DNA from 4 places in the Citrobacter sp. RHB25-C09 genome. Region 3 is predicted to be linked to each of the others. Evidence: predicted binding sites of a transcription regulator. Region 3 holds the regulator's gene; each other region holds the start of a gene.
The links. The regulator LexA, encoded in region 3, represses DNA repair genes until DNA is damaged. The targets are predictions, from matches to a motif close to TNCTGTATGTACATACAGNA.
Positions count from the first base shown of each region.

Region 1: mutH (DNA mismatch repair endonuclease MutH) is a predicted target of LexA. The motif match lies at 2,975-2,994, and genes of this name have one in related genera.
Region 2: sulA (SOS-induced cell division inhibitor SulA) is a predicted target of LexA. The motif match lies at 2,641-2,660, and genes of this name have one in related genera.
Region 4: HVY19_RS07655 (DNA translocase FtsK 4TM domain-containing protein) is a predicted target of LexA. The motif match lies at 1,951-1,970, and genes of this name have one in related genera.

Region 1 covers NZ_CP057483.1:3,579,539-3,585,175, reverse strand. Annotated here, with positions in the region: gene HVY19_RS16935 (NADP(H)-dependent aldo-keto reductase) at 1-789, opposite strand, end outside; gene ygdR (lipoprotein YgdR) at 896-1,114, opposite strand; gene HVY19_RS16925 (TerC family protein) at 1,251-1,964, opposite strand; gene mutH (DNA mismatch repair endonuclease MutH) at 2,050-2,745, opposite strand; gene rppH (RNA pyrophosphohydrolase) at 3,430-3,960, shown strand; gene ptsP (phosphoenolpyruvate--protein phosphotransferase) at 3,973-5,637, shown strand, end outside.
Region 2 covers NZ_CP057483.1:1,721,121-1,726,757, forward strand. Annotated here, with positions in the region: gene matP (macrodomain Ter protein MatP) at 167-619, shown strand; gene ompA (porin OmpA) at 702-1,754, opposite strand; gene sulA (SOS-induced cell division inhibitor SulA) at 2,110-2,619, opposite strand; gene HVY19_RS07955 (TfoX/Sxy family DNA transformation protein) at 2,837-3,403, shown strand; gene yccS (YccS family putative transporter) at 3,420-5,582, opposite strand; gene HVY19_RS07965 (YccF domain-containing protein) at 5,601-5,637, opposite strand, start outside.
Region 3 covers NZ_CP057483.1:4,002,559-4,008,195, reverse strand. Annotated here, with positions in the region: gene plsB (glycerol-3-phosphate 1-O-acyltransferase PlsB) at 1-1,372, opposite strand, end outside; gene HVY19_RS18960 (diacylglycerol kinase) at 1,543-1,911, shown strand; gene lexA (transcriptional repressor LexA) at 2,036-2,644, shown strand; gene dinF (MATE family efflux transporter DinF) at 2,764-4,089, shown strand; gene HVY19_RS18945 (CsbD family protein) at 4,221-4,430, shown strand; gene zur (zinc uptake transcriptional repressor Zur) at 4,509-5,024, opposite strand; gene HVY19_RS18935 (conjugal transfer protein TraF) at 5,319-5,637, shown strand, end outside.
Region 4 covers NZ_CP057483.1:1,641,734-1,647,370, reverse strand. Annotated here, with positions in the region: gene HVY19_RS07655 (DNA translocase FtsK 4TM domain-containing protein) at 1-1,874, opposite strand, end outside; gene lrp (leucine-responsive transcriptional regulator Lrp) at 2,009-2,503, opposite strand; gene trxB (thioredoxin-disulfide reductase) at 3,050-4,018, shown strand; gene cydD (cysteine/glutathione ABC transporter permease/ATP-binding protein CydD) at 4,133-5,637, shown strand, end outside.

The DNA.
Region 1 (5,637 bases), 420 kb from region 3:
GGTAAAGCGACTGAAGAGTGTGTTGCGTGCACCTGCGGGCTTCGCACCGTTCAGGTACTTGCCGGTCAGGACACCGAAAGCCAGACAGGAATAGGCGAGGAGTTCCACGCCTTCATACTGGCTCACTTCTGCCAGACCCACTTCAAAACTTCGGTTCACCAGGCTGTAAGGGTTCTGGATGGTGACGATTCGCGGCAGATCATGTTTATCTGCCAGGTGTAGATAGCGCATCACGCCAAACGCGGTTTCATTTGAGACGCCGATATAGCGGATCTTGCCCGCACGCTGAAACTCGGCCAGCGCATCCAGCGTATCCAGCAAAGTGATCACTGGCGCGGAATCCGTCCAGGTGTAGCCCAGCTTGCCAAAACAATTGGTCGGTCGCTGCGGCCAGTGTACCTGGTACAAATCCAGATAATCGGTTTGTAATCGCTTCAGGCTATCGTGAAGCGCTTCACGGATGTTTTTACGATCCAATGCCTGGTTCGGGCGAATACCGCTGTCGTTATTACGCGTCGGACCGCTCACCTTGGAGGCGAGAATCAACTTTTCGCGATTACCTTGTTTAGCCAGCCAGTTACCGACATAGGTTTCGGTAAGGCCCTGCGTCTCCGGGCGTGGCGGTACCGGGTACATTTCAGCCACGTCGATCAGGTTAATCCCATTCGCGACGGCATAGTCGAGCTGTGCATGGGCGTCGGCTTCGCTATTTTGTTCACCAAACGTCATTGTGCCCAGCCCCAATGTACTTATCTCAAGCGAGCTGTGGGGTATACGGTGATATTGCATAGCCGTTTCCTTTTTATAATCACGACATAAGGATTATAAAAATGGCTTAGGGAAGGGAAAAAGGGAAGAAAAATTGTTAAGGCCAGCGCAGAGCTGACCTTAACCATCAACGTTCAATGATTTGAGAAACGTCGTCGCGGTTAATCTGCATCGCATTGCCTTGCTGATCGTGATAGCTCACCAGACCGGTATCATCATCAATTTCGGGTTTACCGTCGGTCAGGATCATACGCCCATCTTTGGTCGCCATCACATAATCACTGCTACATCCGGAAACAGCAAAAGCCAGCCCTACTGCGGAAATTACAACTGCCCATTTTTTCATCCATTTCTCCTCACGTGGCCCGCCATTAAGCATAGATTAGTAATAGCGTGAAGGGACACCCGCGAAAAGCAGGAAAATCTTAATCTGTGAAGCCAATGCGGGAAGACCCGCTCCCGACAGGGAGCGGAGCCAAAGGTTACAACGGGTTCTTTTTATTGCGCAGCAGGTTCAGGCTTTCTACGGCGATGGAGAAGAACATCGCGAAATAGATATAACCTTTCGGTACATGAACGTCGAAACTTTCCAGTATCAGGGTAAAACCCACCAGAATCAGGAAGGAAAGCGCCAACATTTTAACGGAAGGATGTCGGTCTACGAATTCACCGATTGGCCGCGCCGCAAACATCATCACGCCGACGGCAATCACCACCGCGGCCATCATAATGAACAGATGATCCGACAGACCGACAGCGGTGATCACCGAGTCGAGACTGAAGATGATGTCCAGCAGCATAATTTGCACAATTGCCCCGAGGAAGGAGGAAACACGCGTTTTTAATCCTTCCTCTTCACCTTCTATGGATTCGTGAATTTCCTTACTGGCTTTCCAGATCAGGAACAGTCCACCGAGGAGCAAGATCAGATCGCGCGCCGATATCGCCTCGCCAAAGATCTCAAACAGCGGATTGGTCAGACGGATCACCCAGGCGATTGACGCCAGCAGCGCCAGACGCATGATCATTGCACCGGCCAGCCCCAGGCGACGGGCATGCGCGCGCTGTGCTGTCGGCAGTTTTGCCACGACCAAAGAGAGAAAAATAATATTATCGATCCCAAGAACGATCTCCAGGAGCGTCAGCGTTCCGAGCGCAAGCCAGGCGTTAGGATCGGTTACCCATGCAAATAACATTGAACAAAGTCCTGCAAAAAAATGAAGCGGTAATTATATGCTTCCCGCGCGGTGGGTCAAAGTCTTACCGGCACCCCATCAGGCGCTATGAGGGCTGTAACAAGAAATGGCGTTCCAGAAGCGCACGGGTGAAGTTCTTTTTCAGATAAAAACCACGCGGCAGCGTCAGGATTGACTCGCCCTGTGCGCCAATCGCTTCTGTCAGCGCTTTGGCATTGGCCGCCTTCGGTCGCAGTTGTAAAAATTCGCCATGCCGTGCGGTAATCCGCTCAACCTGGCCTAAGACGATCATATCCATGAGCTCTTCCCAGTCGAGACGCAATTGGCGATCTTCTTCCTCGTTTGGGCTCCAGAGTACGGGCGTCCCAACTCGCCGCTGTGCGAGGGGAATACTGCGATCGCCTTCCACGGGGATCCACAGCACCCGCTTAAGCTTATGTCGCACATGGCTGGTTTCCCACGTGACCCCGCTGTTGCCCGTTAACGGCGCGACGCAAACAAAGGTTGTCTCCTGCGGGCGTCCCAGACTATCCACAGGAATAGTTTTTAACTCAACGCCTAATGCCGCGAAGTCCTGTTCCGGCTTACTTCCGGCGCTGGCGCCAAGCCAGATTTCAAGTAAAACGCCAATCCAGCCCTTATCCCGCTTTAAATCTTTTGGCGTGGCGATACCCGCAAGCGTTGCCAGTTCGCCTAATGTGTAGCCGGAAAGCTGCTGCGCCTGGTGGAGCAAAAGGGCTTCAGATTCAGGGGGAAAGCGTAACGGATGCAGTCCGGACATTGCGTCATACCTTAGTAGAAAAAATGAACAGCGATCTTATACCGCATAAAAGAAGTTTAGCGTTTTCCACATGGCTTATTCAATGCCATGATTTTTATTGATTTTTAATTTTTGAAGCTTCGAATTGCGCAACGCCACAACGGGTTTTCCATTTCTGGTCACTGAAAATGAACAGGATCTTACACCATGTTATCCACAGAAAGATGGGATAACTGTGAAAAACCACGACTACTGTTTCCATTTACAGCCTTGACGTGCGAGGAATATCGAATATTCGCACAAAAAGTGCCTAACTTATTGGCACAATCTGTGGATAAAACCGGCGCTGTTCGATCTTTCATCAGCCCGTTGATCCTCTATGTGATGGCTATCACTTTTTTGCGTTCGTACTCGCAAAATTCTTCGTTAAGATTATGAAAAACAGAAATTATTTTACATCCCGAAAAACGTAATTATTTATGCCTGAAAAGGTTTTCCCAGAGTAATTCCATACTTCTGCACAACTCTATCCACAGAAAAGGTGAATAAAATCGCCCAAATGGGTGAGTTGCTGTTTATAACTTTGTCATTAACTGTGAGTTATTCAATTGTTATTAGAGGTACGCGTCGCTAACAGAGTGGTTTACCGTCTGTCAGGAGTGTGAAACAATCATTCATATATCAGGTTTATGTTGAGGTAGTCCGGTGATTGATGACGATGGCTACCGCCCAAATGTAGGTATCGTAATTTGTAATCGCCAGGGGCAGGTCATGTGGGCCCGGCGATTTGGTCAGCACTCCTGGCAATTTCCCCAAGGTGGGATAAACCCAGGAGAGTCAGCAGAACAGGCGATGTACCGGGAACTGTTTGAAGAAGTAGGGTTAAGCCGTAAAGATGTGCGGATCCTTGCCTCTACACGCAACTGGTTGCGTTACAAGTTACCAAAACGTTTGGTGCGTTGGGACACGAAGCCGGTTTGTATCGGCCAGAAACAAAAATGGTTTCTTTTGCAACTGATGAGCGGCGACGCAGAAATCAATATGCAAACCAGCAGCACTCCTGAATTTGATGGTTGGCGCTGGGTGAGTTACTGGTACCCGGTTCGACAAGTGGTATCGTTTAAACGCGATGTCTACCGTAGGGTGATGAAAGAATTTGCAGGTGTTGTGATGGCGCTTTCGGAAACGACACCGAAGCCGCAAAACGCACCTGCCTATCGACGTAAAAGAGGTTAAGTCACGCAAATTATGCTCACCCGCCTGCGCGAAATAGTCGAAAAGGTGGCCAGTGCTCCGCGTCTTAATGAAGCGCTGAATATTCTGGTCACTGACATCTGTCTTGCGATGGATACTGAGGTCTGCTCGGTCTATCTGGCCGATCATGACCGACGTTGTTATTACCTCATGGCGACCCGGGGGCTAAAAAAACCGCGTGGTCGTACCGTGGCGCTCGCATTTGATGAAGGTATCGTCGGTCTGGTTGGCAGACTGGCGGAACCCATCAACCTCGCGGATGCGCAAAAGCATCCCAGCTTTAAATACATTCCTTCCGTAAAAGAAGAGCGCTTCCGTGCATTCCTCGGCGTGCCGATTATTCAGCGACGTCAGTTGCTCGGCGTGCTGGTGGTCCAGCAGCGCGAACTGCGTCAGTACGATGAAAGCGAAGAGTCTTTCCTCGTAACGCTCGCCACCCAGATGGCCGCGATTCTCTCGCAATCTCAGTTGACTGCGCTGTTTGGGCAGTATCGTCAGACGCGGATCCGTGCGCTGCCAGCGGCACCGGGCGTGGCGATTGCGGAAGGCTGGCAGGATGCAACGCTGCCGCTGATGGAGCAGGTTTATCAGGCCTCCACGCTGGATACCGCGCAGGAGCGTGAGCGACTGACCGGAGCGCTGGAAGAGGCGGCGAACGAATTTCGTCGTTACAGCAAGCGTTTTGCCGCTGGTGCACAAAAAGAGACGGCGGCTATCTTCGACCTCTACTCTCACTTGCTTTCCGATGCGCGTTTACGCCGCGAGTTGTTTGCAGAAGTTGATAACGGCTCGGTGGCGGAGTGGGCGGTGAAGACCATCATCGAAAAGTTTGCCGAACAGTTTGCCGCGCTCAGCGATAGCTACCTCAAGGAACGTGCAGGTGATTTACGCGCGCTGGGTCAACGCTTACTGTTTCATCTTGATGATGCTGTCCAGGGGCCTAATGCCTGGCCGGAGCGTTTCATTCTTGTTGCTGATGAACTCTCCGCAACTACGCTTGCGGAACTGCCTCAAGACCGACTGGCGGGCGTAGTGGTTCGCGACGGGGCGGCGAACTCCCACGCGGCGATCATGGTTCGCGCGATGGGGATCCCCACCGTAATGGGTGCCGACATTCAGCCGTCGGTGCTGCATCGTCGGACGCTGGTGGTCGATGGTTACCGTGGCGAGCTATTAGTTGACCCTGAGCCGGTTCTGATCCAGGAATATCAGCGGCTTATCAGCGAAGAGAATGAGCTGAGTCGTCTGGCGGAAGATGACGTTAACTTGCCTGCGCAGTTGAAAAGCGGCGAGCGGGTGAAGGTCATGCTCAATGCGGGTCTGAGTCCGGAGCATGAAGAGAAATTAGGTAGCCGTATTGACGGCATTGGCCTGTACCGCACAGAAATTCCCTTCATGCTACAAAGCGGTTTTCCTTCTGAAGAGGAGCAGGTGGCGCAATATCAGGGCATGTTGCAGATGTTCAACGACAAGCCTGTGACCTTACGTACCCTGGACGTCGGTGCTGACAAGCAACTGCCTTACATGCCGATCAGCGAAGAGAACCCCTGCCTGGGGTGGCGCGGGATCCGCATCACCCTCGATCAGCCGGAGATCTTTCTGATCCAGGTGCGTGCAATGCTGCGCGCCAACGCGGCGACAGGCAACCTGAGCATTCTC
Region 2 (5,637 bases), 2.1 Mb from region 3:
GTTGTAAAAGACGCAATTATACCGTAACCAGCCTCGCTTAACACCTGTAATGCGTGTGTAAACGATTAGAAGGGTGCCGGGTTGCTCACAGGCTGAAGATTATTTTCTTCAGTTATCGAAAAAGCTGATATTCTGATAGTAGTGACACGGTAACATTGAGATCGCTATGAAATATCAACAACTTGAGAATCTTGAAAGCGGTTGGAAGTGGAAGTATCTGGTAAAGAAGCATCGCGAAGGTGAATTGATCACCCGCTATGTGGAAGCCAGTGCGGCCCAGGAAGTCGTGGATTTATTACTCACGCTCGAAAATGAACCGGTCCGGGTTAACGTCTGGATTGAAGAACATATGAATCCGGCGCTACAAAACCGGATGAAACAAACGATACGCGCAAGACGCAAGCGGCACTTTAATGCTGAGCATCAGCATACCCGCAAGAAGTCTATCGATCTCGAATTCATTGTCTGGCAGCGTCTGGCAGGACTGGCACAGCGGCGCGGAAAAACGCTGTCAGAAACGATCGTGCAGCTGATTGAAGACGCTGAGAATAAAGAAAAATATGCCAACAAGATGTCTTCGCTGAAGCAGGATTTGCAGGCATTGCTTGGGAAGGAGTAGTTCTTTTTCGTCCTCTCATCTTTGGCGGTATATACAGACGAAAAAAAACCCCGCATCGCGGGGTTTTTTATTAGACGGGAACTTAAGCCTGCGGCTGAGTTACAACGTCTTTGATACCTTTAACTTCGATCTCAACGCGACGATCCGGAGCCAGGCAGTCGATCAGTGCAGCGCGAGCTTTCACGTTGTCACAGGTGCTACCGGTAACCGGGTTGGATTCGCCCATGCCACGTGCAGAGATTTTGTCAGCCGGGATACCTTTAGAGATCAGGTAATCAACAACAGACTGAGCACGTTTCTCAGACAGACCCTGGTTGTAAGCGTCAGAACCGATGCGGTCAGTGAAGCCCAGAACCACTACGGAACCGTCTTTCGGATCCAGGTTGCTCAGCTGGCTGTACATCTGATCCAGAGCCTGCTGGCCTTCTGGTTTCAGAGTGGCTTTGTTGAAGTTGAACAGAACGTCAGACTTCAGAGTGAAGTGCTTGGTCTGTACTTCTGGAGCCGGAGCCGGAGCCGGAGCGATCGGAGCAGCTTCTTCCTGCTGGCCGAAACGGTAAGAAACACCAACACTCAGCAGACCGTTGTCTGGGCGAGTACCGATGGTGTTAGCGTCACCGATGTTGTTGGTCCACTGGTATTCCAGACGGGTAGCGATGTCGCGGGTAACTGCCCACTCAACACCACCAGCGAATACTGGAGATACGCCAGTGTCGTGGTCTTTAAAGGATGCGCCACCAGGAACGTTAGCCTTGGTGTCTGCACGCCAAACCATACCACCCAGACGAGTGTAGATGTCCAGATCGTCAGTGATTGGGTAACCCAGTTTAGCGGTCAGCTGAACGCCCTGAGCTTTGAAAGCGCCATTGATGTTGTCGCCTTTGTACGGCATACGACCTAACCAGTCGTAACCCATTTCAAAGCCAACATACGGGTTAACCTGGTAACCACCAAAAGCACCTGCACCCAGTTGGTTTTCGTGGGTCGGACCATTGTTAGGAATGAAACCAGTGTCATGGTACTGGGACCAGCCCAGTTTAGCACCAGTGTACCAGGTGTTATCTTTCGGAGCGGCCTGCGCTACGGTAGCGAAACCAGCCAGTGCCACTGCAATCGCGATAGCTGTCTTTTTCATTTTTTGCGCCTCGTTATCATCCAAAATACGCCATGAATATCTCCAACGAGATAACACGGTTAAATCCTTCACCGGGGGACTTGTTCAATAGTTACTCTACCGATATCTGCGGCTTACACCGAGCACCCCTGGCGATGTAAAGTCTACAACGTAGTTGAAAACTTACAAGTGTGAAGTCTGTCAGGCATATGAAAAAAAAAAGCTTGTATACATAATATTTAACATTCGCCGCATCGGAATTATCCGGCAAACTTCTCGCAGACCGCTTCTGACAAGCGTTCTTCGGAAAAACTCGTTGAGCCTCAATGCATCACTGTGAGGCGAAAAATAATTCCAGGATAATTCCTAATTTTACTCAATGATACAAATTCGAATGAATTTTTAGCCCAGTCTGGTGTCTCGTGGCATGAGCATGTGCGCTAACAGGACGCATGATAAAACCCATCGCGCTACCTTCATCGGCGGCTTTTACCAGCTCAGCATGCTCTTCCTCGGTTAACTCTTCTGCCAGCCAACCAATCACCACGCTGTAGTTTCCTGTTCGTAACGCGCGAACCATGGATTCAAGCGTATCGCAGGGTGCGAGTTGATTAATCTGCATCACCTTCGTTAATGGCAACCCGGCAGACTGCACCCATTCGCGGCTCAACTTTTGCTGCGGGGTCAGCCAAAGCTGCCAGCGAGACTGTTGCCCTAACTGTTGCAGAAGCGGTAACAACAGTAACTGCGTCATCATGGGCTGGTCTTCGCGATAGACCACTTCACTGATAAGCCCGGCGGTAGCGTTCTCTGATGAGACGCGCGCAATGCTGCTTGATGTGGAAGAGAATGACGAAGAACGATTTGCATAGCCTGAAGTGTACATAATCAATCCAGCCCTGTGAGTTACTGTATGTATGTACAGTAACCCTGCCGTAGTGAAAGATCAACTTTATTTTCGGAAACAGACTCGCAATTTTTATTCGATGTAGCGGTAATAACGAAATACAACTTGCCCCATAGGAATAACTTGCCTATGTTCGTCTTTAACGGATCCGTGACGGCAAATCATTTATTTAGTTTATGATTTAAAAGGGAATTTTATGAAAGTACACTCCTATGAAAGGATCTATAAATCACAGGAATATTTATCTTCACTGGGGACGATCCGCTACCGGTCGCTCTTCGGTAGCTACAGTCTGACAATCGAAGAGACGGTATTTGCCATGGTCGATAAAGGGGAGCTTTACCTTCGTGCTTGTGAGCAAAGTGTACTGTACTGTGTGAAGCATAGACCTGTCTGGTTGACATTGATGAAGCGTGGACGTCCGGTCATGCTTAACTATTATCAGGTCGACGAAAAGCTGTGGTGCGATCAGCCGCAGTTGATCGAGCTATCCCAATATTCACTCGATGCGGCAAAGATGGAAAAGCATAGTCGTGGCTCGCGGCACCGACTAAAAGACCTCCCCAACATGACATTTCATCTGGAGAGCTTGCTAAATGAAGCCGGAATTAACGATGTTCGTACTTTGAAAATACTGGGCGCGAAAATGTGTTGGTTACGGCTTCGACAGGCAAATAAATCGATTACCGAAAAAGTTCTCTACATCCTCGAAGGCGCGATTAATGGTACCCATGAGGCGGCGCTCCCGGCGTTGCGCCGCTAGGAGCTTGCTGAGTGGGTCAAATCGCTTTCGCAAGACCCGGTTTTTCAGGTGAAGATTCTGTGATGACGTGCTGGAGCCTGCCGATCTCTGGAAGCAGGGCAACCAACAAGCCAACCTGCTGAATAACGAGCGGTTCTTTGCTGTCGGGGCGGGGTTCAAGCTGCTGGATACGCAGTTTCAACGCTGACAGCGCCTCCTGTACACGTTGTTCATCGGCGGGAAGATGGTGAAGCGCATCATCGACATAACATACGGCATCGTCTAACAACGCCAGTACATCCGGATTGCTGAGTTTTTCGCGATGTGCGCCCAGCGCAGAAATATAGCTGGTAAACGTATGGTTGAGGCAGAGCAGTCGAAATGCGGCTTCACGAGTTTGAGCGGTGACATCGGGTTCGCTGGACATATTCGACACCACGGAAGCCAGTTCGGCATCGCGATTATGCGCATCCCGGCGAGCAATGCGGTATGCCAGTCGATTGTCACGTCCCTGATGGTATTGCTCAAGAATGGCGTCCAGATAGCGGCAGTTGGCATCTGTCGCCCTCTGCAATACGCGAGGAAGATTACGAAAACGCCAGTCAGGCCAGATAAAACTGACTGCAGCCCAGGCGATAGCGCAACCAATCAGCGTGTCAATCACGCGCGGCAGGGCGACTTCGAAACCTTCGCCAAGCAAATTAAAGCAAAGCAGCACCAGCAGGGTAATAAACATGGTGGCATGGGCATACTGAACATTACGAAACGCGAAAAACAGCACCCCGGTGATCACCAATAAAATCAGCTGGCCTTCCAGCGACGGAACAAACCATAAAATGGGGATTCCAATGGCTACCCCGAGCAGCGTACCGATGATCCTTAGCGCCAGACGGTGCCGCGTAGCGTTGTAGTTTGGCTGGCAGACAAACAGGCTTGTCAGCAGGATCCAATAACCGTGATGCATCCCGGTTATCTGGATGATTGCGTAGCCGACGCACAGCACCAATGACATTCTTACCGCATGGCGAAAGAGCGCTGATTCCGGCGTGAAGTTACGACTCAGTCGCAGCCAGATATCACTAAAACCATGCGGGCTGTCATCCGCCAGTTGATCCTCCGAATCGTTTCGCGGCAGGGCCTGCGCCTGTTCGGATTCAATGGTAGCCAACTGCGCATCGATAGCCCGTAAATTTGCCAGCAAAAAACCCAGTGTTTTAAGTAAATCTGCGCAAGCCCCACTGGCTCGCATTCTCTCAAGCGCAGCATCAAGATGGGTAAAGGCGCGTTCAAAATGAGGATCGTGCTGATAGGGCGTACGCAGCAAAATACAGCGTGACAGTTTCAGACATGCCTGGCCCTGCATCGACATCAGCCGCTGGAAGCGAAACATCACATCGCTGTGCCGAAAATGCTCGCGCAGCGTCTGATACTGAATATGCGAAGAGCTTGCCCGCTCGTGAATGTCCTGCGCCACGAAGTAATAGTGCAGGGTACGTCGCGTACCCCGCTGTCCACGGTCGCCGCGCAGACGCGAAAGGAGTGAAACCTTGGTCTGGTTCAGCGTGGCCATGAGTTGCCCATTCGCCAGCGCGAGATCGTAAAGCGGCGCCTGGCTTTCATCTTCTATATCCGGATCAAACAGCCGCGATTTGAGTTCAAGATAGTGTGCGAGTTGCTCATAGCTGCGCGCCAGGTTGTCCTGAAGCGGGCGAATGGGGAACAGCAGATGCCCGGTAAGCGTAAGCCCGTTGTACCAAATGGCTCCGGCCAGCAGCAGAAGCGGTTGTTGATACCACAGTGCATAAAGCGACGTTCCGAGCATGGTGTAAATGGCAATCAGTAACGCACCAAACGCAATCGTGGCATACCGTTGCCCAAGACCGCCGAGCAGGATGAACCCACTGGTAGAAAGCGTCAGGCCGAGAGCAAAAAGCCAGGGGTAGGGAAACAGCAATTCTACCGAGGCGGAAGCGATAAAAAAGCAGATAAGGGTGATGATCAGATTGCGTAAGCGCCCTGCGAGACGATCGTCCAGATCAGTCAGGGCGGCGGCAACCATCCCTAATGTCAACGGAATGGTGAGCTTGACGTCACCCAGCCACCACGGAAGTGCGGTGGTCCCACAAAGCGCGATAAATATACGCACATAGTACAGCCAGGTGCTGTTCCAGGTGTAGCGACGGAGCAGGGGACTTAACATAACGGTATTCGGTCCTGATTACATAAATCGGCGGCGGGCATTTGCTTCACGTGCT
Region 3 (5,637 bases):
TGCTCAGGCCGCGCAGCATCTGTGGCAGACTTTCTTTCTCTTTGGTCGCGCCACGCAGCTCTTTCGCATAGGTCCCCACTTCCATGACGTGCTCATAGCCGATGTAAATCGGCACAAGCGTGATCGGACGGGTGCCGCCGCGCAGCATGGCCTGGATGGTCATCGACAGGGTACCGGTTTTCGGATCCAGCAGACGGCCAGTACGTGAGCGTCCGCCCTCAACGAAGTATTCCACCGAATAACCACGGCTGAACAGTTCGCCCAGATACTCGCGGAAGACGGTGGAATAGAGCTTGTTGCCCTTAAAGGTACGGCGAATAAAGAACGCCCCCAGGCGGCGGAAGATCGGCCCGGCTGGCCAGAAGTTCAGGTTAATCCCGGCTGCAATGTGCGGGGGAACCAGACCCTGGTGATACAGGACGTAGGAGAGCAGCAGATAGTCCATATGGCTGCGGTGACACGGCACATAGACAATCTCGTGCCCGTCATGCGCCAGCTGGCGAACGCGCTCGGCGTTGTGGACGTTAATCCCCTGATACAGCCGGTTCCAGGTAAAGCCCAGAATACGGTCGGTCAGGCGAATCATCTCGTAAGAGAAGTTGGCGGCAATTTCTTCCATCAGCGCGATCGCGTTCTGCTGCGCTTTTTCGTGGGAGATTTTCTTACTGCGCGCTTCGTCTTCGACCGCGCGGGCAATCGCCTTCGAAGCTAGCAGTTTATTAAACAGATCCTGACGCGCAGGCAAACGCGGCCCCACGGCGGCCAGACGCTGACGGGCGAAGTGCATTCGCGCCACGCGAGCCAGTTTTTGAGCAATAATTTTATCGGTGCCGTGCTCGTCAGCCATACGGCGCAGCGAGACGGAAGGTGAGAAGCGCACAAAGCTGTCGCGACCCAGCCAGGAGACGGCAAAGAATTTTTGAATGCCGTTGAGCATGCGTAAAGGCGGGTTCACTTCCCCTTTTTCACGCCCGGGCGCGCGGCCAAACATCACCGATACTGGCACCATTTGCACATCCAGACTCGGATTGCTGCGGTGCAGGTCGAGATAGTTATGGAACAGCTTAATGGACTCTTCTTTCGGCGTGTAATAGGTAAAGACACGCGGTCCGCCGTGAATGAACACATAGCGCGGCAGCTGAGTGCCGTCGATCTCCAGCGGTTCTAATGGGTCGGGGAGGTCGTGCGCCAAACACTGAGCGCGCAGTGTCAACAAGTCCGCTTTGGAGTTGTACGGTAAAACGTACATAATGGGACGAGAGGTATCGAGCCCTAACTCCGGGGCAGGATCTGCCGGAATAGACTTGCTTTTTACCAGCACGCTTAATGGTAAATTCAGGATTTTATAGTAAATTCGTGGCCAGCCGGACATAAACGATGTAAAGCCTCTGGTTAATAGTGCAAATGCGCTGCAAGGATATCAGAAAGTCATGTGAATTTCTGTTGTATCCCGTCATACTTCGCGCCGCGTTGCATTAACTCAAAACATTTGAGTTAACAGGACAATGACATTGACGCCAATAATGCAAAAAGGTTCTTTTGATGGCCAATAATACCACTGGATTCACCCGAATTATCAAAGCTGCTGGCTATTCCTGGAAAGGTTTTCGCGCCGCATGGATTAACGAGGCCGCATTCCGTCAGGAAAGTCTCGCGGTCCTGGTTGCCGTGATCGTCGCCTGCTGGCTGGATGTGGATGCCATAACGCGCGTTCTGTTGATCGGCTCCGTCATGCTGGTGATGGTTGTTGAAATTCTTAACAGCGCCATTGAAGCGGTCGTTGACCGTATCGGCTCCGACTATCATGAACTCTCTGGTCGCGCGAAAGATATGGGGTCGGCAGCGGTGCTGCTCTCTATCATCATAGCGCTGATAACCTGGGGTATCCTGCTATGGTCGAATTTTCGTTAAGGATTTTTACGAGCGCGATTCCATAACGCTATAAATCTCCTGTTTAATGTGCAGTTTGTGGTTCCAAAATCGCCTTTAGCTGTATATACTCACAGCATAACTGTATATACACCCAGGGGGCGGAATGAAAGCGTTAACGGCCAGGCAACAAGAGGTGTTTGATCTCATTCGGGATCACATCAGCCAGACAGGCATGCCACCGACGCGTGCGGAAATCGCGCAGCGTTTGGGGTTCCGTTCCCCAAACGCGGCTGAAGAACATCTGAAGGCGCTGGCGCGTAAAGGTGTCATTGAGATTGTATCCGGCGCTTCTCGCGGCATTCGTTTGCTGCATGAAGAAGAGGAAGGGTTACCGCTTGTCGGTCGCGTTGCGGCGGGGGAACCCCTGCTGGCGCAGCAGCACATCGAAGGCCATTATCAGGTCGATCCTTCTCTGTTTAAACCCAATGCCGATTTTCTGCTGCGCGTTAGCGGCATGTCAATGAAAGACATTGGTATTATGGACGGCGATCTGCTGGCCGTGCATAAAACCCAGGATGTGCGTAATGGTCAGGTCGTTGTCGCCCGTATCGACGACGAAGTGACGGTAAAACGTCTGAAAAAACAGGGCAATAAAGTCGAACTGTTGCCAGAAAACAGCGAATTTAAGCCTATCGTCGTGGATCTTCGTGAGCAGAGCTTTACCATCGAAGGTTTAGCCGTTGGCGTGATCCGCAACGGTGAGTGGCTGTAATACCTCACACTCGGATAAGGCGTTTGTGCCAACATCCGACACCGAGCCCGGTGGCGCTGTGCTTACCGGGCTTACGAAATGCGTTCAAAACCTAAACACTCCTGCTCAGGCTTCTCCTCATGCCGTTCTTTGCTCCTGCTGATAAAGCCCTCTGGCGTCTCGCCTTACCCATGATCTTCTCCAATATCACGGTTCCTCTGCTGGGACTGGTGGATACTGCGGTGATTGGTCACCTGGATAGCCCGGTTTATCTGGGTGGTGTGGCTGTGGGTGCAACAGCCACTAGCTTTCTGTTTATGCTGTTGCTCTTTTTACGCATGAGCACAACTGGGCTAACGGCACAGGCGTTTGGTGCGAAGAACCCACAGGCACTGGCGCGTGCGCTGGTACAACCGCTCATCCTTGCGCTGGGGGTGGGGGCATTAATTGCGCTTTTACGCACCCCGATAATCGATCTGGCGCTGCATATTGTTGGCGGCAGCGAAGCGGTGCTGGAACAGGCAAGACGCTTCCTGGCGATTCGCTGGTTAAGTGCGCCGGCGTCGCTGGCGAATCTGGTTCTGCTCGGCTGGCTGCTGGGCGTTCAGTATGCTCGCGCGCCGGTTATCCTGTTGATTGTCGGCAATATCCTGAACATTGTTCTCGATTTATGGCTGGTGATGGGTCTGCACATGAACGTGCAGGGCGCTGCGCTGGCGACGGTCATTGCGGAATACTCCACGTTAGTGATTGGGCTGCTGATGGTGCGAAAGGTACTTCATTTGCGCGGCATAACCGCGGCTATGTTAAAGCAGGCCTGGCGCGGCCATTTTCGGCGTCTGTTAGCGCTCAATCGCGACATTATGTTGCGTTCGCTGCTGCTGCAACTCTGCTTTGGCGCGATCACCGTACTGGGTGCCAGACTGGGGAGCGATATTATCGCTGTCAACGCGGTGCTGATGACGCTGCTGACCTTCACCGCCTACGCGCTGGACGGCTTCGCCTACGCCGTAGAGGCGCATTCCGGGCAAGCCTATGGCGCACGGGACGGCAGCCAGTTGCTGGATGTCTGGCGCGCCGCCTGTCGCCAGGCAGGTGTCGTCGCACTGCTGTTTTCGCTGGTCTATCTGCTCGCAGGTGAACAGATTATTGCTCTTCTGACGTCGCTGACTGAGATTCAAATATTGGCCGATCGCTACCTGATCTGGCAGGTGATCCTGCCGTTAGTGGGCGTCTGGTGCTATCTGCTCGACGGCATGTTTATTGGTGCGACACGCGCAGCAGAAATGCGTAACAGCATGGCGGTCGCGGCCAGTGGTTTTGCGTTAACTTTACTGGCACTTCCTCTGCTCGGGAACCACGGTTTGTGGCTGGCGTTAGCCGTTTTTCTGGCGCTACGCGGGCTCTCTTTAGCCTATATCTGGCGTCGACACTGGCGTAACGGAACCTGGTTTTCGGCAACGTAACGGTTAAAAATTCCGAATAATGATTTTAAGCCGAGATTCCTGACTACACTTATCATTACGTTCAGCAGAAAAAATAGCGAAGCTGGGCGGTTTACTCTCGCTATTCACAGCCTAACGAAGAGGACTTTATGATGAATAAAGATGAAGCCGGTGGTAACTGGAAACAATTCAAAGGTAAAGTGAAAGAGCAATGGGGCAAACTGACCGATGATGATATGACGGTCATTGAAGGTAAACGTGACCAACTGGTAGGTAAAATCCAGGAACGCTACGGTTATCAGAAGGATCAGGCGGAAAAAGAGGTCGGTGACTGGGAAACCCGTAACGACTACCGCTGGTAACCACTACGTTTGCCTGCGGATCCAGAAATGAATTCGCAATTGTTTGCACAGGGCGGCGCAAGGGTGCCGCCCACTTATTTAACGAGATTTCTTTTTCACCAGAATGGAATGATCGTGCTGACACTCGCCAGGGTGACGGCAAGCTTCGACTTCAACACACGCAGAACAGAGGCCATGCGCTTCAATCACATTGTGACGAAGGGCGAACCCCATCTTCGCGGCCAGCGTATGCATGATATCTTCCACCCCTTCCGCACACTCTTCCTTTACCCCACCGCAACGGTCACAGATAAACATCGCAGAGGTATGGGTTGGCTGATCGAACAGATAGCACATGACATAGCTGTTGGTGGATTCCACCTTATGCACAAAACCTTGTTCAAGCAGAAAATCCAGTGCGCGATAGACCGTTGGCGGCTTAGCCTGGGGCTCTGATTCACGCAGAAGATCGAGCAGATCGTAAGCGCTAATCGCGCCTTCCTGCAGGCTCATCAGGCGTAAAACTTCAAGGCGCTGTGGAGTCAGTCGCACATTGCGTTGCGCGCACAATTTTTCAGCTTGCGCTAACAGTTCTTGCGTTGTGGGCTTTTCCATGGGGCACCTTGGTTTGCGTAGGGTGATAAACCCTCACTTTATCATGTTATGCAGGAAACGCCGAGATCCAGCCAGAGTCGCCATTTCAGACGATATATCGCCTGCTAATCTTTGCGGACCTTACAAAGTCTTCTATACATATTGAGGTACATCACAAAAAGAGAACGCTTCAGTTGTCTTCAGCATGGGGCGAATAGCGCGGTTTTTAGTGTTTTTTTCACAGCAAAAGTTCTTCTCTGCTGCGTTGATACTGGCAGAGGTGTTTCTTCACCTGCAAATAAAAACGGGTCTACTGTGAATAAAAATTTTAACTTTTCGGTGGTGGCAGTCGCGGTTTCGTTCTTAGTGTCGCAACAGGCGAACGCGGCGAATACCTGGGCGGAAGCGCGCAACGACGCGATGGGCGGAACGGGCGTAGCTTCAGCACATTATGGTAGTGGTGTCCTCATCAACCCGGCTTTGCTGGCAAAAGCGAAGCCCGAGGACAGCATTACCGTCATCCTTCCCGCGGTTGGTGCGCAAATTACCGACAAGGATAATCTCCAGGATGAAATTGACGATATCAGTGACAAAATCGATTACTACGATGATGTTGTTGATAATCTGACCCCTG
Region 4 (5,637 bases), 2.0 Mb from region 3:
AGCTCTGCTTCGGCAGCGGCGTCCTCATCATCAACCTGCGGCGCATCGGACTGATATTCTTCGCCATAGCGAGTTTGCTGCGACTGCGCGAACTGGCGGGCCAGTTCATCCTGCTGCATCGCATCGATTTCATCATCGCTGTAATGCGATTCCTGCATTCCCGCTTCGCGCGCTCTTTCTTCCGCCATACGCTGAGAAGGTAATTTTATCCCGTATGATGCCAGCTCACGACGGGTCGGTACGCGTACGCGGTTTGGACGCGGCAACTGCGGACCAATCCCCTCTTTCACCTGTGGGCGTGGCATTCCGTCATTGGCCAGACTAAATACCGGGGCGGTAGCGGCACTGCCGGCGGCTAACGTGGCATCTTTCACACTGGCGGCCACAGGTGCAATCGCTGCGGCTTCAACAGGCGGAACAGATGATGGCATGGAAACCGACGGCTTCACCGGTTCAGGCTCTTTGGCTGGCTCTGGAATCGGTTGATACCATGCCGCCAGTTGCTCACGCTCACGCGCGCGCTGCGCCTCAACTTCTTCAAAATAGTACAGCGGCGGACGGACCGGTTTAACCTCTTCCACAGGCGGTTCGGGTTCTGCGACAGGCGGTTGTTCAACTTCTGGCGCCTGTTGGAAGGTAGGTTGTTGTTGATATGCTGACGGCTGCTGGAACGTGGAGTTCGGCTGATATGTCGTCTGCTGCTCGCGAACGGGTTCCTGCGGAGGCACAGGCTGCTGTTGCGGCACATAGCCATGTGGCGTTGGCGCAATTACCGGCTCCGCAGTTTGCGGCCCAGGAACTGACTGCCACTCAACGGCAGGTTGCACCGGAACAGGCTCAGCCTCAGGCGAGATTGACGTTTGCAGTAGCGGATCGACCTGCTCGGACCAGGGTTGCGTTGCCGTAACAGGCGCTACCACAGGATCAGCCACCGAATAGCCGCTCAGCAACGGATCGTATTCATCATATTCTGGCTGAGTTGCGCGATGGCCGGAAAACAGGACATCGTTAGGATCGGCCGCCACATCGTGCGCACTGTACGCAACATCGTCATCATCCATTCGTTTACCGGAAAATAACGCCGCATCGGTCTGGCGACCATGTGGATTAATAAACTTCTCGGCAACCCGCTTACGACGCGCCAGCGCACCGCGAAGAATACGCGCCCGACGGGATTCACGTTTCTCGCCATCGGCGGCTTCTTCGTACTCTTCGTCATCTTCGTATTCGTCGTCTTCCACCCACGTGTCGTCACGGCGGGTACGATTACTGGCAAAGGTTAAGAGATTAAGGAGCCAACCGCCCAGCTTTTCGGCGATGGTCACCCAGGACCAGCCGGTAAAGAGCGTCAGGCCAGCAGCCCAGACGCAAAGCAGCGTAATGGTTCCACCGCTGCTGCGAAGTAAGGGTTGCAATGTGGTACTGAGCAGACTACCGATCACCCCGCCGGAGGCGAAATACCAGATATCATCGGCGTTGATCGCGGCCAGACCGCAAGAGGTAAGAATAAGGGCCAGCACGCCGATGATCCGCAGGGAAACGGCGAAATAATCGACATAGTCGTCGCTCGCCTGATGTCGCCAGGCAAACCAACAGCCGCCAATGATGATGACTGGTATGGTGTATGCCATCACCCCGAAAATGAAGAACAGGGTATCCGCCAGCCAGGCGCCAGGCGCCCCACCCAGATTATGGATAGGCTCATGCCAGGCCGTTTGCGACCAGCTCGGATCCGAAGGGTTAAAGCTCAGCAAGGCTGCCATCAACCAGATGGCAAAAAGGGCAATAAGGATCAGCAACGCCTCCAGAAGTCGGCGCCCGCTGCTTAACTTTGTCAATGTGACTTCTTTGTCTTCAGTATATTCCTGGCTCAAAAAAGGCTCTCCAGGTTTCAGGCTTTTCCTGCCTGATGCTAAAACGGACAACAGCACCGGGTTTCCCCGGCACTGTTGCTGTATGGATTAACAGGAGTGTAATCAATATATATCGATTTTGCACCTGTTCCGTATTAGCGTGTCTTAATAACCAGACGATTACTCTGTTTGACTTCTTCCATGACCACATAAGTACGCGTGTCGTTTACGCCAGGCAGACGCAGCAGGGTTTCCCCTAACAGCTTACGGTAGGCTGACATATCCGGTACGCGTGTTTTCAACAGGTAGTCGAAATCACCGGAAACTAAATGACATTCTTGAATTTCTTCAAGTTTTTGCACAGCAGAGTTAAACTGCTCAAACACGTCCGGCGCACCACGATTCAGAGTAATCTCAACAAATACCAGAAGTGATGCATCCAGATAATGCGGGTTTAACAGAGCCGTATAGCCCTGAATGAAACCCTGTCTTTCCAGACGACGCACACGCTCAAGACAAGGCGTCGGGGAAAGTCCCACTCGTTTAGAAAGCTCGACGTTGGAAATACGCCCATCCTTTTGCAACTCATTAAGAATGTTACGATCGATGCGGTCGAGATCTTTGCCAGGGCGCTTTTTGCTATCTACCATTATTATTGTCTCTCTGTATTCCTTCCCTACTCCTGCCTGACTCTATAAACGTCATTGTCCAGAGTCGATGCCCATCACAATAGACCGTAACCGAAAGGATTTACGGCGCGCAATGCCCGGGTCTATGGTGAGAAGACCGTTGCCTGACGGCGACTATCGACATCACGAATGGCGTCTGTCCACACCATGCGTAGATTTCGCTAGTCCGGTAAACATGAGATATATATGCATGATTATGCGGCACACATATAACACTGTTTTTTTCTTCCTCATCTGTTTTCGCAAAACAGCAGGGGATTGTCAAAGTAAAACATCGATTTTTAGTACAACATGTCGGTTCTTCCAGGCGAGTGGTGCTATATCGTCATTTTATCAGCTGATAACTGCCCGATTTTCAGTAGAATTTATGATGGCGCAGCGGCAAATTTGTTATCTCATCGCCCCTGTCTATTACACAAATCGTTAACAAAATCGCCATACTCTTTTTTTACGTCGGTAAATTCCCTACAATCCTGCCCATTGTCTGCCAACAACTATGGGGATCTCATGGGCACGACCAAACACAGTAAACTGCTTATCCTGGGTTCAGGCCCTGCTGGATACACCGCGGCGGTGTATGCCGCGCGCGCAAACCTGCAACCGGTACTGATTACCGGTATGGAAAAAGGCGGCCAACTGACCACCACAACAGAAGTGGAAAACTGGCCTGGCGATCCGAGTGATTTAACCGGACCGCTGCTGATGGAACGCATGCATGAGCATGCAACGAAATTTGAAACTGAGATCATTTTTGATCACATCAATAAAGTCGATCTGCAAAACCGTCCGTTCCGTCTGACGGGCGATAGCGCGGAATACACCTGTGATGCGTTAATCATCGCGACTGGCGCTTCCGCTCGCTATCTCGGCCTTCCTTCAGAAGAGGCGTTCAAAGGACGCGGCGTTTCCGCCTGTGCGACCTGCGATGGTTTCTTCTACCGTAACCAGAAAGTCGCGGTCATTGGCGGCGGTAACACGGCAGTTGAAGAAGCGCTTTATCTGGCGAATATCGCCGCAGAAGTGCATCTGATTCACCGTCGCGACAGCTTCCGTGCGGAAAAAATCCTGATCAAGCGCCTGATGGACAAAGTTGAAAATGGCAACATTGTGCTGCACACCCATCGTACGCTTGAAGAAGTGACTGGCGACCAGATGGGGGTAACAGGTTTGCGCCTGCGCGATACGCAGAACGCCGACAACATTGAGTCGCTGGACGTTGCAGGTCTTTTCGTTGCTATCGGACACAGCCCGAATACCTCGATTTTCGAAGGTCAGCTTGAGCTGGAAAATGGCTACATCAAAGTGCAGTCCGGGATCCACGGCAACGCGACCCAGACCAGCATTCCTGGGGTATTTGCTGCTGGCGACGTGATGGACCATATTTACCGTCAGGCAATCACCTCCGCCGGTACGGGCTGTATGGCTGCACTTGACGCTGAACGGTATCTGGATGGTTTAGCCGACGCGTGTAAATAAGTTTTACAAATCAGTAACAAAAGTAAATAAGGCGACTATAGGTCGCCTTTATTTTTGCCCCGTTGTAACATTGCCGAGCCCAAAAATTCTGATAACTCACCTGCAAAGTGCGCAATGAATAAAACTCGTCAAAAAGAGCTAACCCGCTGGTTAAAACAGCAAAGCGTTATTTCCCAACGTTGGTTGATGTTTTCCCGCCTACTCGGGTTCGTGAGTGGTTTACTGATTGTCGCTCAGGCCTGGATCATGGCCCGTATTCTTAACCACATGATCATGGAGAATATTCCACGCGAGGCGCTCCTGATGCCTTTTGTTGTCCTGGTGCTGGTCTTTGTTCTTCGCGCCTGGGTCGTGTGGTTGCGTGAGCGCGTCGGCTTTCATGCCGGGCAACATATTCGTTTTGAGATCCGCCGTCAGGTGCTCGATCGCCTGCAACAGGCCGGACCGGCCTGGATCCAGGGGAAACCGGCCGGAAGTTGGGCCACTCTGGTTCTTGAGCAAATCGATGATATGCACGATTACTACGCCCGCTATTTACCCCAAATGGCGCTGGCCGTGTGCGTGCCATTGTTAATTGTCGCTGCGGTATTTCCCTCCAACTGGGCCGCCGCACTGATCCTGCTGGGCACTGCCCCGCTAATTCCGCTGTTTATGGCGATGGTCGGGATGGGCGCAGCCGATGCGAATCGGCGTAATTTCCTTGCGCTGGCGCGTCTGAGCGGGCATTTCCTCGACCGCTTGCGCGGTATGGATACCCTGCGCATATTTGGCCGGGGTGAAGCGGAAACAGAGAGCATCCGTAAAGCGTCACAAGATTTCCGCCAGCGGACAATGGAAGTTCTCCGCCTTGCCTTCTTATCTTCCGGTGTGCTGGAGTTTTTCACCTCGCTGTCAATCGCACTGGTCGCGGTATATTTTGGTTTTTCCTATCTTGGCGAACTCAATTTCGGTCATTACGGTGCCGGCGTGACGTTGGCTGCCGGCTTCCTGGCGCTCATTCTCGCCCCTGAGTTTTTCCAGCCCCTGCGTGACCTGGGGACGTTTTATCACGCTAAAGCGCAGGCGGTCGGCGCAGCAGACAGCCTGAAAACCTTTATGGAAACGCCACTCGCCCACCCGGAGCGTGGCGACGTTGAACTGTCGACCAGTGATCCCATATCAATAGAAGCCGAAGCATTGGTGATCGCCTCTCCTGAGGGCAAAACGCTGGCGGGACCACTCAACTTTACCCTTCACGCCGGGCAGCGCGCCGTGCTGGTCGGACGCAGCGGTTCCGGTAAGAGTTCTCTGTTAAACGTTCTTTCTGGTTTTCTCTCCTACCAGGGCTCACTGCGGATCAATGGCATAGAGTTGCGCGATTTATCGCCAGAATCCTGGCGGCGACATCTGTCCTGGGTGGGGCAAAATCCGCAACTCCCTGCGGCGACAATTCGGGATAATGTCCTGCTGGCGCGTCCAGATGCCACAGAACTTGAGCTGAAAACGGCCCTTGATAACGCCTGGGTCAGCGAATTTTTGCCACTGCTGCCACAGGGCGTTGATACGCCCGTCGGCGATCAGGCTGGGCGTCTTTCCGTTGGTCAGGCACAGCGTGTAGCTGTCGCCCGAGCATTGCTAAG